DNA from 3 places in the Neobacillus camarae genome. Region 1 is predicted to be linked to each of the others. Evidence: predicted binding sites of a transcription regulator. Region 1 holds the regulator's gene; each other region holds the start of a gene.

Region 1 (4,548 bases):
TCGCCTGCCGGACGATCCATGACATCTATTTTCTCCAGTTTCTTGCGTCGGCTTTGGGCCCGTTTGGTGGTCGAAGCCCGTGCCAGGTTTCTTTGGATAAAGTCCTGAAGGGCGGCAATTTCTTGTTGCTGCTTTTCGTACAACTTCATGTCCCGTTCGTAATTGGCAGCCTTCTGATCCAGATAGGCGCTATAGTTGCCGGTAAACTTTTGCATTTGCCGGCGCGACAGTTCATAAACTTGGGTCACGACCTTATCTAAAAAGTACCGGTCATGGGAAACGATTAAAATGGCTCCGTCATATCCCTGTAAATATTGCTCAAGCCAGGAGAGCGTTTCGATATCCAGATGGTTGGTAGGCTCGTCCAATATTAAAATATCAGGTTTAGTTAAAAGCAGTTTGCCCAAGGCCAACCGGGTCTTTTGGCCGCCGCTCAGGCTGGAGATGATGAGCGACTGGTCATGAAAATTTAGTCCGTGAAGCACGGAACGGATATCGGCCTCAAATTGATAGCCGCCCTGCTCCTTGAAACTCACTTGGAGCAGATCGTACTCTTTAAGGATCCGTTCGTATTTTCCCTGATTGTTGAAAATATCAGGATCGGCCATTTGTTCTTCCAGTCTTCTTAACGACTTTTCCATGGTAAGCAGGTCCTCGAATACAGTCAGCATTTCCTCCCAAATCGACAGGTTCGATTCCAAACCCGTATTTTGTGCTAAATAGCCGATGGAAACATCTTTCGGTTTGATGATTTCCCCGCCGTCATGCGATAGATGGCCGGCAATGATTTTCAGCAATGTCGATTTCCCGGCACCGTTGCGTCCAACAAGGGCAACACGGTCACGGGTTTGTAATTCGAGCTTTATATTCGATAAAATAAGTTCAGCGCCATAATATTTTTCCAGTTGGTTCACTTGTAATAAAATCATATTTTTTCACCTCAATTACCTATAAATAGTGTACCTTATTCCGAAAAGGTCGGCAATAAACGGCGGGTTTTCGGGAATGTGTTTCTTTTGGAAAAAAAAATAAGCGATTTCGTGCAAAGTTTCACAGACAGAATCGTGAAAATATAGTATTATTCCTTTGGGAGGCTTTTTAAATGGCTGAATTTACTCATTTTAATGAAGAAGGCAGGGCAAAGATGGTGGACGTTAGTGATAAGCCGGAAACAGCTCGTACCGCGCTTGCCAACTCCAGCATTACTGTCAGCAAAGAGATTTACCAAAAAGTGACCAATAATGAAATGAAGAAAGGCGATGTCTTGGCAGTTGCCCAGGTAGCAGCTATCATGGCCGCCAAAAAAACATGGGACATTATCCCGATGTGTCACCCGATTCCTCTGACCGGAGTGAATGTTAACTTCTCATGGGAGCAACAGGATGCGGATCAGTATAAATTATCGATACAAACCGAAGTAAAGACCAAAGGAAGCACTGGCGTCGAGATGGAAGCGCTAACAGCTGCGTCGGCCTGTGCTTTAACCGTATATGATATGTGCAAGGCCGTCGATAAAGGGATGGTTATCGGTCCAACCTATTTAGTAAAGAAAACCGGAGGAAAAAACGGAGACTTTATTAGAGAAGAGATAAATCAATTAGAGAGGTGAGGAGTATGGCGAACGAGACAGCAAAAATACCACAGGCAACAGCAAAACGGCTGCCCTTATATTATCGATTTATCCAAAATTTGCATGCCTCCGGAAAACAGAGGGTGTCTTCGGCAGAACTAAGTGAAGCCGTAAAAGTGGACTCAGCAACTATCCGCCGGGATTTCTCCTATTTTGGAGCTTTAGGGAAGAAAGGGTACGGGTATAATGTCAATTATCTCCTGACTTTCTTTCGTAAAACCCTCGATCAGGACGAATTGACCAAGGTTGCCCTAGTTGGGGTCGGTAATCTGGGAACGGCGTTTTTGCATTACAATTTTATGAAAAACAATAATACGAAAATTCAATGTGCATTTGATGTGGATCCGAATAAAATCGGGACTTCCATAGGGGATGTTCCCGTTCACTCCATGGATGATTTGGAAAAATACTTAGTGGAGGAAGATATCCCTGTTATCATATTAACCGTTCCTGCTCCGGTTGCTCAACTAATTACAGACCGGCTGGTGAAAACCAATGTGAAGGGGATATTAAATTTCACACCGGCGCGGTTGAATGTGCCGCCGTCAATCCGGGTTCATCATATCGATTTAGCGGTCGAACTGCAGTCATTGGTTTATTTTTTAAAGCATTATCCAAATGCGAATGAGACAGAGGCAGAGGAAGAATAGGAAAAACAGGCCTTTTTTCGGAAAAGGTCTGTTTTTTTTTTGAAGGCATTGCTCAATATGGCTGTTGATTTCCACTTCAATCAACAGAGTAAAAAAAATCAGTGAACAAAGCATTTTAGAAAGAAATAATCATGCCGCCCTTACCGGCATATGTTCCCATCGTGGCCCCCATGTAGTTCACAATGACTTCTTTTGGATGGAATCTCTCGATAAGCTCTTGCTTAATCGCTTCGGCTTCTTCTGTGTTTCCGGTATGGGTAATCCCGAATACGGTATGGGAGAAATCGCTGCTTTGCTCTTGGATGAGCTCCATCGTCCGGTTGTGAAACCGTTTCTTGCCTCTAACCTTCTCTTTGATTTCCACTTTTCCACCCTCGACTCTTTCTAAAATCACTTTGATATTCAGAATCTTGGCTAACGAGCCTTGGAATTTGCTGAGGCGGCCGCCCTTAACGATATTTTCCAACGTATCTAAAAGGACCAGGATGGTCATTTTTTCACGATAATCGGTAAGCTCCTTCAGGATTTCGTCCATTGTCCGTCCTTGACGGGCGAGTTCCGCGGCGCGGATAAGTTGCAATCCATGTCCTAGCGATCCGGCAAGAGTATCAAACACCGTGACGTTCGCATCTGACAGGTCTTTGCCAAGCGAGGCGGATTGATAGGTACCGCTCAGGCCGGATGAGATGGTCAGGCAAAGCAGCTGGTCATCACTGTTGAATCGGCTAAAGGTTTCAGCAAACAAGGCTGGTGAAGGCTGAGAAGTTTTTGGCAGCTCATTGGAGTTGAACATTTTTGTAAAAAACTCATCCGGTGTCAGGTCGACCCCTTCCGAATAGGTTTCGTTGTTGATCATGATGGTCAACGGGACCACAGTGATATTGTATTTTTCGATTAAATGTTTCGGCAAATCAGCCGAGCTATCGGTGATAATTTTGATCATAGAGACCCCGTCCTTAACTTTGTATCTTTTATTTAAGTATAACAGTTAGTAGGATTGTATGTATTTTTTAAAATTTGAGCGATAAGTTTTTCTATACAAAATAGGGGGAAATGATTAAAATATATATAAACCTATAAAACAAATAAGAAAGGTCGGGATTAAAATGGCAGAAGCAGTTCGTTCAATCCCACGTCCGCTTGTGAAAACCAATCAGTGGGTGATTGTGATTAGTGTTCTCTTAACCTGGGTGACTGGTTATGAGTGGATTTTGTTGATCCCATTTACTGCAGGAATACTTGGTCTTTTATTCGGATTTAATCCGGTTATGCAAATAGCAAAGCTTTTTTTGAAGAAGGATCCCAAATCCTATATTCCGGAGGACTGGGAGCAGCAGCAGTTTAACCAAAAGATTGCCGTGTCTTGTCTCGGGATAGGATTTCTCAGTTTTGTGCTGGGCTGGACTACACTCGGTTATGTGTTTTCAGCGCTGGTGATGATTGCTGCATTTGTCGCTATCCTGGGATTTTGCATCGGCTGTTTTATTCACTACCAATGGAGACAATACCAGTATCGCAGAACCCAGCAACAATAGAGAGAATTTAGGAAGAGAGCTGTTTTTATGCAGCTCCTTTTTTAATGGCGAGCTGATCAGTCCTAATTATGTCATGAGGACAGGAAATAAAGAAATAAACAGGATGTTGTCCTCATGGAGCCGTCATGAGGACAGAAAAGGCAGTAATGAACGTAGTTTTGTCCTCATAAAGCCATCATGAGGACAAGAATCACGGAAATCAGCAAGTTTTGTCTTCATGAACCGCCCAGAACCTTACTATAAAGAAAATTCCCCATCCTGTTAAACCCCATCTTCATTCCTCACATTGACGTCTACCCTTTTCCCAGCTTAAAATAAAACTGAATATTTGTAAAATTTCCCAATAAGAAGGAGTGACATTCAATGAACATCGCTTCCCAGGACGCTGCCACAAGAGGAGCCAATTCTTATAGCTTTGATGAATTCCTCGAAAAGCGTGCCAGCCTTGACTGGTACCGGGACGAGCCATTCTTACAGAAAGCCGTCAAAAAATTCGCCGCATCCCAGTACGAAGATATCCATAAAACCCTGCAAACTTTCTCCCCAACTGTATCAACCAAATGGAATCAATTGGCCGAACGAATTGCCCGCCCTGAAGTCCGTCCCTACATGCTTCACTACGACGCGTTTAACCACCGGATTGATCGAATCGTCCGGCCGATGGAAACCCTTCAACTCGAACAAGGAATATTTGGAGAAGGCCTGTTTTCAAGCAAAAGGCATCCTTGGGAAA
Region 2 (4,548 bases), on a different contig from region 1:
CTGTCTAAGCATGGTAAGACGGATATTGAAACAGAGGAAAACGGCTTGGCTACAGCCTGTTTCGTTCAGAACTTCAATTTAGCTGCTTGGAATGAAGGCGTGGGTACCTACTGGTCTTCTATGGGAGGAAATCCAAAAAATCGTGAAATTCTTGGGGTTCCAGATGAATATGATGTCATTGGAGTCTTGGGTGTTGGTTATCCGGAAGTGATACCAGAAATCAAGCAACGCACCCCCATCCAACAAAAATGTAAGCAGCTCCCATAGGAATTCCATCCTAAAAGCATGGAGTAATTAAAAAAGTACCCAATTTGAGCACCGCATCACTTATTGTTGAACACATCCCAACAATCGGTGGTGCGTTTTCTTATGGAGAAAAATGAATATGTCTCCCTGCCTAACAAGTTAATCATATTATCCCTTCATTTGGAGACCTTACATCATAATGTAATTATCAGGAGGTCACAAAATGGAAGTACGGTATGAAAACAATAACTTAACTTCTGCCGATTTGTCATATTTATGGACAAGCTACATGGCAGAAAGTATGTCCATTTGTGTGAATAAATATTTCCTTTAAAATATCGAGGATGAAGAAATAAAAGTCTTTATGGTCTATGCCGGGCGGGGAAACTACGGGGTATCCATTTCTGAAAGCCAAAGAAGTGGTTTAGTCGTGGAATATGCCAGGTTGAGTGCGGAAATACTGAAATATTCTGAGGATGGGGCAAACATCATGATGGCAAACGAGTGGTTGGATTAACCACCATAAACAAATCGACCGCAGCGATCTAACCGAAGGAAAAAAAGTATTGTATTCGGATATAACCTGAGAGATTCCTATTAGAAGATTCCAGTAAACGATTTCGATTTTTAAGGTACTCTGTTGACTAGAGCGGAATGTGTTCAACTCCTGCGGAAGTACGGGGCGGAAATCAACAGCCATCTTTAAAAGACCTTTTGGAAAATAAGCAATCTCTACATAAAAAAAAGGCAGGATTCCTGCCGTTCGATTTTTTTTATTCAAGTATACATCTGAAAAGGGGTACGCCCTGATAAAAGTGCAACAACTACTTCAATCTCTTTCTCTTGCTTTCTGAGTATCCCGTATATTCTTTTGAACTGTTATGGCTGCAAATATACTAAGTACAAATGACATTCCATAAAATCCTTTTTCACTTAATACAATGCTTCCTGCATTGTATAAACCGATGGCCATTAATGCAACAGATACAATAAGTGCAAACCAACTAATCCCATAATAAATATTCGTAACCGGTATACCTTCATCCTTATCCCTTACAGCTTTTTGTAAAGAAACGGATGAATATAATCCAAATATTAAAACGGCAAAGTAATATCCTTTTTCGTTCAATTGCATCCCTGCGTTATACAATCCGATGAGATAAGCCGTAACACCAACCAACAGCGCGGCCCAGGAGGCACCTTTGAAAGCGGGTGTCGGCTCTCCCTCTTTTCTTTCCACTTTCATTTTTGAATTATTTTTTCCTTTATCGAATAAAACCTCATTTTCGTTTGACATTCGAATGTTCCCCCTTTGTTTTTTTATCTATAAAGAGCACCACAGTTACGCTGTTGTGCTCCTGTCTAAATCTATTATATAGAAATTTCTTACAAAGGATAGAGAATTTTGCATAAATTCCAATTGCAATTTTTCAGTACTGATCGGGAAACTTTAAAAAGGCGCCCGATCCGTACTAGTGTTAAAGTTACAAATTACACAAACAACCCAATCTTTTAATAGATTGGGCTGTTAAATAGGGTAGCGTTATTCCGAAACTTTTTGGTTTAGGGCTTCTTTTTCCTCGTCGGTTAGCATCCGCTCGGCCATTGGATATAGGACTTGTTCTTCTTTGGCGAAGTGGCTTAAGAGTGTTTCGTAGGCACCTTTGATCAAACTGGAATTATTAATCTGTTCTTCAACAGTCAGTGCTGCTGGGGTTTCGGCACTTTTTAGAAACTCTTGAATATACCCTCTCGCCTGTTCGTGTTCGTACTCCATCACGGCAATCGGGCCGCCGTTTTTGCCGAAATATACTTCCATCATCCGGAACAAAATGTCTTCCTCACGTTCGGAATGGAATTCAAGGTCTGTAAAAAAATGTTGTACTGCGGGAACGAGTTCCGCAAAGGCATTTCCATGTGGCTCTTGTTCAACTTGATTACATAACGTAAATAATGCTTCTAGGCTGCTCCGTAATGGAGTATGTTCGCTCACTAATTTATTTAAGCCCTCTGACAGTGTGACCGGGCTGTTACAGAATAATCCGCTGTGACATCCTTGCATTGGAAAAATCCCCTTTCGAAATTACTACTATAACTATATAAAAAACGTGGCTAATTTATTGTGACCTAAATCACTAATAAAACAATTTTACAAGGAATAGCGAACATAAATTTTTTTATTGAATTTTTCAAAAAAATGGCTGGAAATTAATTTTTTTCTGTTATATAATTCATATAAATAATTTAAATTGTTATATAACACAATGGATGAAACGAAAGGGAGAAGGATATGGTGAAAATTGATGCGATTGCAAGACGAATATTGGGTTGGAAATTAAACAGATGGGATCGCTGGTATGATTATGAAACGGGGACATTCATCCATGATTCCGAGTTCCAGCCAGAGCATAACCTGGCTCACGCTATGATGATTGTCGATAAATTGGAAGCGTTGGGATACTCCTATAAAATCAATGGGCCATCAAGGGTGTGTTTCAATGATATTTGTGCCACCGGCAATACATTGGAACAAGCGATTACCAATGCCGCCTATTCTCTCATCGAACGGAATTCGTTGGGCTTTGGTGCCAACGTATGGCGGAAGATGTGCTAAAACTTAAATCTAATTCTTGGCTGTCGTGCTTAAAAGGCAGCCGTTTTTTGTTTTATTCTAAAAACAGGAAAGAGCAGCCGGTCACGAAATCTTATGTCAAAGTTATTGTTAAATCTCTAATTTTTATAGTAAAATAATACTAATTAAATAGTTATCTAGAGTGGCTGAGAGAACTGGTTCGATGATGCCACAGCAACCTGCACAAAATGCAAGGTGCTCCCACCAGCAAAGCTTGCAGCTTTGGATGATAAAACGGCCAAAACCCCTTTTGCATCCATCGTAGGAGGGTTTGTTTTATTTTACTGTTGAAAATAAAAAGGAGAAGTGGAACTCATGAACATTAGTGGATTTGCCCGGGGGTTAATGTCTAAAAATTATAATCCAGAACGGTTTCTGCTGCATGTCGCCAATTGCGTCGAGGGTCAACTGAAAGAATGGGATGAAAAGTTTGAAGTGATGGTTCTAAAACTAAAAAAATATGAAATAATTATCAGTACTGATGACGAGGATTATTATATTCCGCTTCCTGACGAGGAAATTGCTGCCTTGCAGCAAATGGGGGCCTTTGCACTGGACCATCGAATTTGGAAGGAACTAGAGGACCAAGGGCTCTCGATTGAAAGGGGCCATGGAAATTATATTGACTATGTGTTATAAAAACAAAGCATGCAGGCCTGATTCAGACCTGCATCCTTCTATATAACACTATTTTTAATGGTATTGCTGTCTGTCCCGTCAGGATCAAACACGAAAGCAGTTGGGACATTAATCGGGGACAGGTCGCCATTTTGCTCCCCAAATGCCTGATTTCGTTTGTACGAAATAAATTGGTCCACGAGTTGCATCGGACCCATGTTTGTCACGGAACCGTTGTCCATCGTGTTAATTTTAAATCCCAGCAGATTGATCGCCATTGGTGTAATAAAAATCAACTGATTCACCCCTTTTATGATGCATCATATTATGCTGTTCTTTACGGTAGGGCTGTCAATCAAATCCATATCCGACACGCCGGAAAGAGATAATAGGTTCGGAGACAAGTCGCCGTTTTGCTCCCCAATCCCTTGGTTCCTTTTATAGGATACAAACAAATCAATGTGCTGGCTGGGGCCTAAATTCACCACGGCTCCATGGTCTATCGCATTCACTTTAAACCCCAAAATCGTAAGCGATACCGGTGCAAACAGCATCATGTCACCCCTCAAGGAATCGGTATAATCGGTATAGGAGACGAAGCGAAAGAAGAAGCGGAATCGATTTGGTCTCGGTCATCGACACCGCTGCGTGTCCCGAGAAAATGGCTTCCATCGCCCATATTCTGGCCAAATCCTTGGTTCTTCTTGTCTGAATTATGCCACTCCGCCAACAGGTTTTGGCCCACATTAATGGCCGAAGCGTTCTCAAATGAGTTGACCTTGATAATGTTGATATTGATGTTAATGTAGGGAACGGGTCCGGTCATGTAATTCCTCCTTCATCTCTGGCGCCAATCAACTTACAAATTTTTTTTAACAGAATAAACATCCTGGGCATCGTTGTCCACCGTGGAGTGGATGGAGAAAGCCCTTAAGGTTTTGTCGGCGAGCTGCTGGCCAAATCCTTGGTTTTTCTTAGCAGAAACACTCCGGTTGATTTTAATGGTTGAAGAAAAAGACATTGAACTTAAGTGGTCGATATTATTCAGCTTC
Region 3 (4,548 bases), on a different contig from region 1:
AATTGGTTTGGTTTCCTGCCCTGAGATTAAACGCCTTTATATGCTTGACGCAAGATTTCAGCTAATTCGGATACAAGCGGAAGTTTTGGATTGGCCGTTGTACATTGGTCTTCAAATGCACGATCTGCCAGATATTCTACTTTGCTTTCAAATTCAGTTTTATCCACGTTATTTGCCTTAAGGCTCATTGGTACCTGCAGCTCTTTGGCAAGTTTAACAATGGCATGAATCAGGCTTTCGACTCCTTCTTCGGTGGACCCTGCCGGTAAACCAAGAGTCCTGGCGATTTCCGCGTAGCGTTTGTCTGCAATGAAATGGGAATATTTCGGGAATGCAGCAAACTTCTTCGGTTTCGTCGCATTATAGCGAATCACATGCGGCAATAGGACGGCATTGGCACGGCCATGTGGAATATGGAATTCAGAACCTAATTTATGGGCAATACTGTGGTTTATTCCCAGGAAGGCATTGGCAAAAGCCATACCAGCCATTGTAGAGGCATTATGCATTTTTTCACGGGCCTCTTCGTCTCTATCACCAAACTTGTAAGCCCTTGGCAGGTACTCAAATACCAACTGGATGGCTTTCATGGCAAGCCCATCAGTAAAGTCATTGGCCATGTTGGAAACATATGCTTCAATTGCATGGGTCAAAACATCTAAACCGGTATCGGCTGTGACTGATTTCGGAACCGTCATCACAAATTGCGGGTCAATAATCGCAATATCCGGTGTCAATTCATAGTCTGCCAGTGGATATTTAATGTTTGCTTGCTTATCTGTAATAACCGAGAATGATGTTACTTCAGAACCTGTACCGGAAGTGGTTGGGATCGCCACAAATTGTGCTTGTTTTCCTAGATGCGGATACTTGACAATCCGTTTACGGATATCCAGGAATTTTTGTTTTAACCCAAAGAACTCAACATCCGGGTGCTCATAGAACAGCCACATTCCTTTGGCAGCATCCATCGCGGAACCACCGCCCAAGGCAATGATGACGTCCGGCTGGAATCTCGACATCATTTCAGCACCTTTGGCTACTGTTTCAATGGATGGATCCGGTTCGACATCAGAGAAAATCTCGCAATGCACATAATCAGGACGCTTTCTTAAATAATATAGTAGTTTGTCCACATAGCCCAGGCTAACCATACCAGGGTCCGTTACGATAAACGCTTTTGAAATGTTCGGCATTTTGGCTAAATATTGAATCGAGTTTTTCTCGAAATAGATTTTGGAAGGTACTTTAAACCATTGCATATTTACATTCCGCTTTGCTACTTTCTTCACATTGATTAAGTTTAATGCCCCAACGTTTGTCGATACAGAGTTTCCGCCATACGTACCGCATCCCAGTGTCAAGGATGGCATATAGGCATTATAGATATCACCAATCGCACCTTGGGAAGATGGTGAGTTCACAATAATCCTCCCGGCTTTCATTTTAAGTCCATACTCTTCGATGACTTTTGTGTCATTGGAATGAATAACTGCTGAGTGGCCTAGGCCGCCAAACTCCAGCATTTCTTCCGCACGCTTGTAGCCTTCTTCATGGCTGTTGACTTTGTAGCAGGCAAGAACTGGACTTAATTTTTCTCTTGATAGCGGATAAGCAGGTCCTACACCTTTTAATTCGGCTACCAGGATTTTCGTATCCTCAGGAACCTTTACCCCCGCTAATTCGGCTATTTTATAGGCAGGCATTCCGACGATGATCGGGTTCACGGCGCAAGACTGCTCATTGATGACCAGTTTTTCTACCTTTTCCCGTTCTGCTTCGGACAAGAAGTAGACGCTATTGGCGATCATTTCGTTTTTCACTTCTTGATAAACCTCTTTATCTATGATAACCGCTTGTTCGGAAGCACAAATCATCCCGTTGTCGAAAGTTTTGGATAAAATTAAGTCATTAACGGCTTGTTTAAGGTTGGCGGTTTTTTCAATATAGCAAGGCACGTTACCAGGACCTACACCAAGGGCCGGTTTACCGGAACTATAGGCGGATTTAACCATTCCTGCTCCACCGGTTGCTAGAATCATGGACACTTTTGGATGGTTCATCAAGGCTTGGGTTGCTTCGAGTGAAGGAGTTTCAATCCACTGGATGCAGTTTTCAGGTGCTCCTGCTTTAATCGCCGCTTCTTTTAAAACTCTTGCTGCCTCGCTGCTGCTTTTTTGGGCAGATGGATGGAAGGCAAAGATGATTGGATTTCTGGTTTTAATAGAAATTAATGCTTTAAACATGGTGGTTGAGGTTGGGTTTGTCACTGGTGTTACCCCTGCAATGACTCCAACCGGTTCAGCAATCTCAATGATGCCTTCATGTTCGTTTTCACCAATGATGCCAACTGTTTTATTATATTTAATGTTGTGATAGACATATTCGGCAGCAAACATATTCTTGATGATTTTATCCTCATAGACACCTCTTTTGGTTTCTTCCACTGCCAGTTTAGCGAGTGTCATATGCTGATCAAGGCCTGCTAATGCCATTTGTTTGACAATTTCATCTATACCTTCTTGGTCATAGTTGCTGCGGAACTCATCCAAAGCCTTACGCGCATTGTCAACTAAAACATCAATCATCTTGGTTACATTTTGCTGTTCCTTCACTGTTTTTTCAGCTACTGCCATTGAAAATCACTCCATTCAATTATTTATGTGAAATAATTCACAATAACTCCCAAAAAAATATCGACGCTTTTTCTTGTGAAACATTTCACATAATTACTTAAAAAAATTAGTTCCCCATGTGCTATGTACCTTGTGATGTTTATTGGGGTGACCTCTTTTCTTATGAAATTATCATAACATGTATTTTAGATAATAGTTTGTGAAATATTGAACAAAGTTTGACAAATTGTTTGTGAGCAAATCCTCATGAATATCGAATCCATGCCCAAGGTTAAAGTAAACGGTTACATCCAATTTGTTATATCAATATAATATTATCAGTTTGAATAACCAGATAAGAAGGTGAAGTAATTTGACACGTTCCCATCTGGTTTGTCTGTTCGCCAGTTTGACTCTCAATGCGTCGCGTTCATCACTCTAATTTTTCTTTGCCGCATATTTCAAGATGATTTCCGCCAGTAAGGCTGCCCGATACGGCAGGTTGGCTAAATCCACGTGTTCATCATCAGAATGGGCCCCATCCCCTGTTGGTCCAAGACCATCAATCGTCGGGATGCCGATTCCTGCTGTGAAATTCCCGTCACTGGCTCCTCCGGATGAACCTTCTCTCAGTTCATATCCATGAGAAGCGGCTATTTTTTTTAATTCTTGATACAGACGGATAACAGACTCCGTCCGCTCCAACGGAAAACGTTCAATTTTCCCTGATACTTTCACTTTTGTACCGTCAATAAAGCTTGGCCGGTTGATTATTTTCTTAGTTAACGATTCTGCCTGTGCTTTTTTTGTGATTCTTACATCAATCTCCGCCGATGCTTCTTTAGCAATGACATTTACCCGGGTTCCCCCATTTATAACTCCTGCATTAACGGAAATCCCTGTCTTGCGATCGGCCAGCTTCTTTAAATCGAGAATTTGATGGGCCAATTCCTCAATAGCACTGGCTCCGTCCCATGCATTGATCCCTGCATGGGCGGAAATCCCTTCAATTTTCATAGTAAAGTGCCCCGTTCCTTTTCGTTCCGTTTTAACCGCTCCGTCCGGAGCAATGCTGGATTCGGGAATGAATACAACCGAACTCTTTTTTGCTTCTTCCAAAATGATATTTTTCGAATGTTCACTGCCAATCTCTTCGTCTGTTGTGACCAGGAAAGTTATTTTGCGATTGAGTTTTCTATTCGTCTCTTTTAAAGCTTTTATGGCCCAAAGAGTAACAGCGAGACCGCCTTTCATATCAAACACACCCGGGCCGTATAGGATATTTTGTTCCTGCCGAATCGGCAAGGCACCTTCATCCCAAACGGTATCCATATGTCCGATGATTAAAATCTGCTCTGTTTCAGGGCCTTCCCCAAAAGTAAATTTATATTGATTGCCAACAACCGTTTTTTCAATGACCTTCACAGAACCGCCTATAAGCCGATCAAATTCATCCCGTATAACTACACCACAACGGTCCACCAGATATTTATTATTGGAGGGAGACTCCGCTTTCGTCAGTTTCATCAAGGTATCGGCAATGGCTTCCTGTTGTCCCTTCAAGTAGCTAAGAATCTCAGACATGCAACCTGTTTCCTTCTATTGTTTTAATAAACTGTCTTCCCACAATAATGCCCTTTCAGGCATTGCCATGCATACCAATATAAACCAAAAAACAATGAAAATCAACACCATATTTGAATATTCTAAATATTCATAAATCCTTTAGTGGACTGGGGGCCTGTCCCCCAGTGCTGTAGTGTGGTAGAGTGGGAACGCAATGTAAAAGCGATGCGTTTAGTTGGCATCGCTTTTGAGGAGGGATTGGATTAGGTTTTCCAGGGTGCTTTTCATGGTTTGTAGTTCTTGTTCGTTTTTGGGTTGGAGTTCCAGGCTGCCTTCGGTTTGGAATTCCAACCCGAATTGCGGGAGG

Evidence for each region. Region 1 encodes Rex, which represses fermentation and respiration genes when NADH is low (regulators of the CRP and FNR family bind a similar motif). Its sites were predicted from a motif close to TTGTGAAATATTTCACAA; they were not measured.
Region 2: ACY8D0_RS16895 (hemerythrin domain-containing protein) is a predicted target of Rex. The motif match lies at 2,367-2,384, and genes of this name have one in related genera.
Region 3: adhE (bifunctional acetaldehyde-CoA/alcohol dehydrogenase) is a predicted target of Rex. The motif match lies at 2,710-2,727, and genes of this name have one in related genera.

The regions. Positions count from the first base shown of each region.
Region 1 covers NZ_JBUCKX010000004.1:170,992-175,539, forward strand. The annotation lists gene ACY8D0_RS22250 (ABC-F family ATP-binding cassette domain-containing protein) at 1-929, opposite strand, end outside; gene moaC (cyclic pyranopterin monophosphate synthase MoaC) at 1,103-1,609, shown strand; gene ACY8D0_RS22260 (redox-sensing transcriptional repressor Rex) at 1,615-2,280, shown strand; gene ACY8D0_RS22265 (DegV family protein) at 2,396-3,223, opposite strand; gene ACY8D0_RS22270 (DUF4395 domain-containing protein) at 3,387-3,815, shown strand; gene ACY8D0_RS22275 (acyl-CoA dehydrogenase family protein) at 4,179-4,548, shown strand, end outside.
Region 2 covers NZ_JBUCKX010000003.1:344,898-349,445, reverse strand. The annotation lists gene ACY8D0_RS16910 (nitroreductase family protein) at 1-267, shown strand, start outside; gene ACY8D0_RS16905 (DUF3231 family protein) at 611-763, shown strand; gene yiaA (inner membrane protein YiaA) at 1,076-1,543, opposite strand; gene ACY8D0_RS16895 (hemerythrin domain-containing protein) at 1,790-2,308, opposite strand; gene ACY8D0_RS16890 (BC1872 family protein) at 2,537-2,860, shown strand; SAM riboswitch class I at 3,009-3,114, shown strand; gene ACY8D0_RS16885 (hypothetical protein) at 3,194-3,517, shown strand; gene ACY8D0_RS16880 (hypothetical protein) at 3,556-3,789, opposite strand; gene ACY8D0_RS16875 (hypothetical protein) at 3,817-4,053, opposite strand; gene ACY8D0_RS16870 (hypothetical protein) at 4,062-4,322, opposite strand; gene ACY8D0_RS16865 (hypothetical protein) at 4,356-4,548, opposite strand, start outside.
Region 3 covers NZ_JBUCKX010000005.1:229,417-233,964, reverse strand. The annotation lists gene adhE (bifunctional acetaldehyde-CoA/alcohol dehydrogenase) at 27-2,636, opposite strand; gene ACY8D0_RS26005 (M20 family metallopeptidase) at 3,054-4,199, opposite strand; gene ACY8D0_RS26000 (hypothetical protein) at 4,413-4,548, opposite strand, start outside.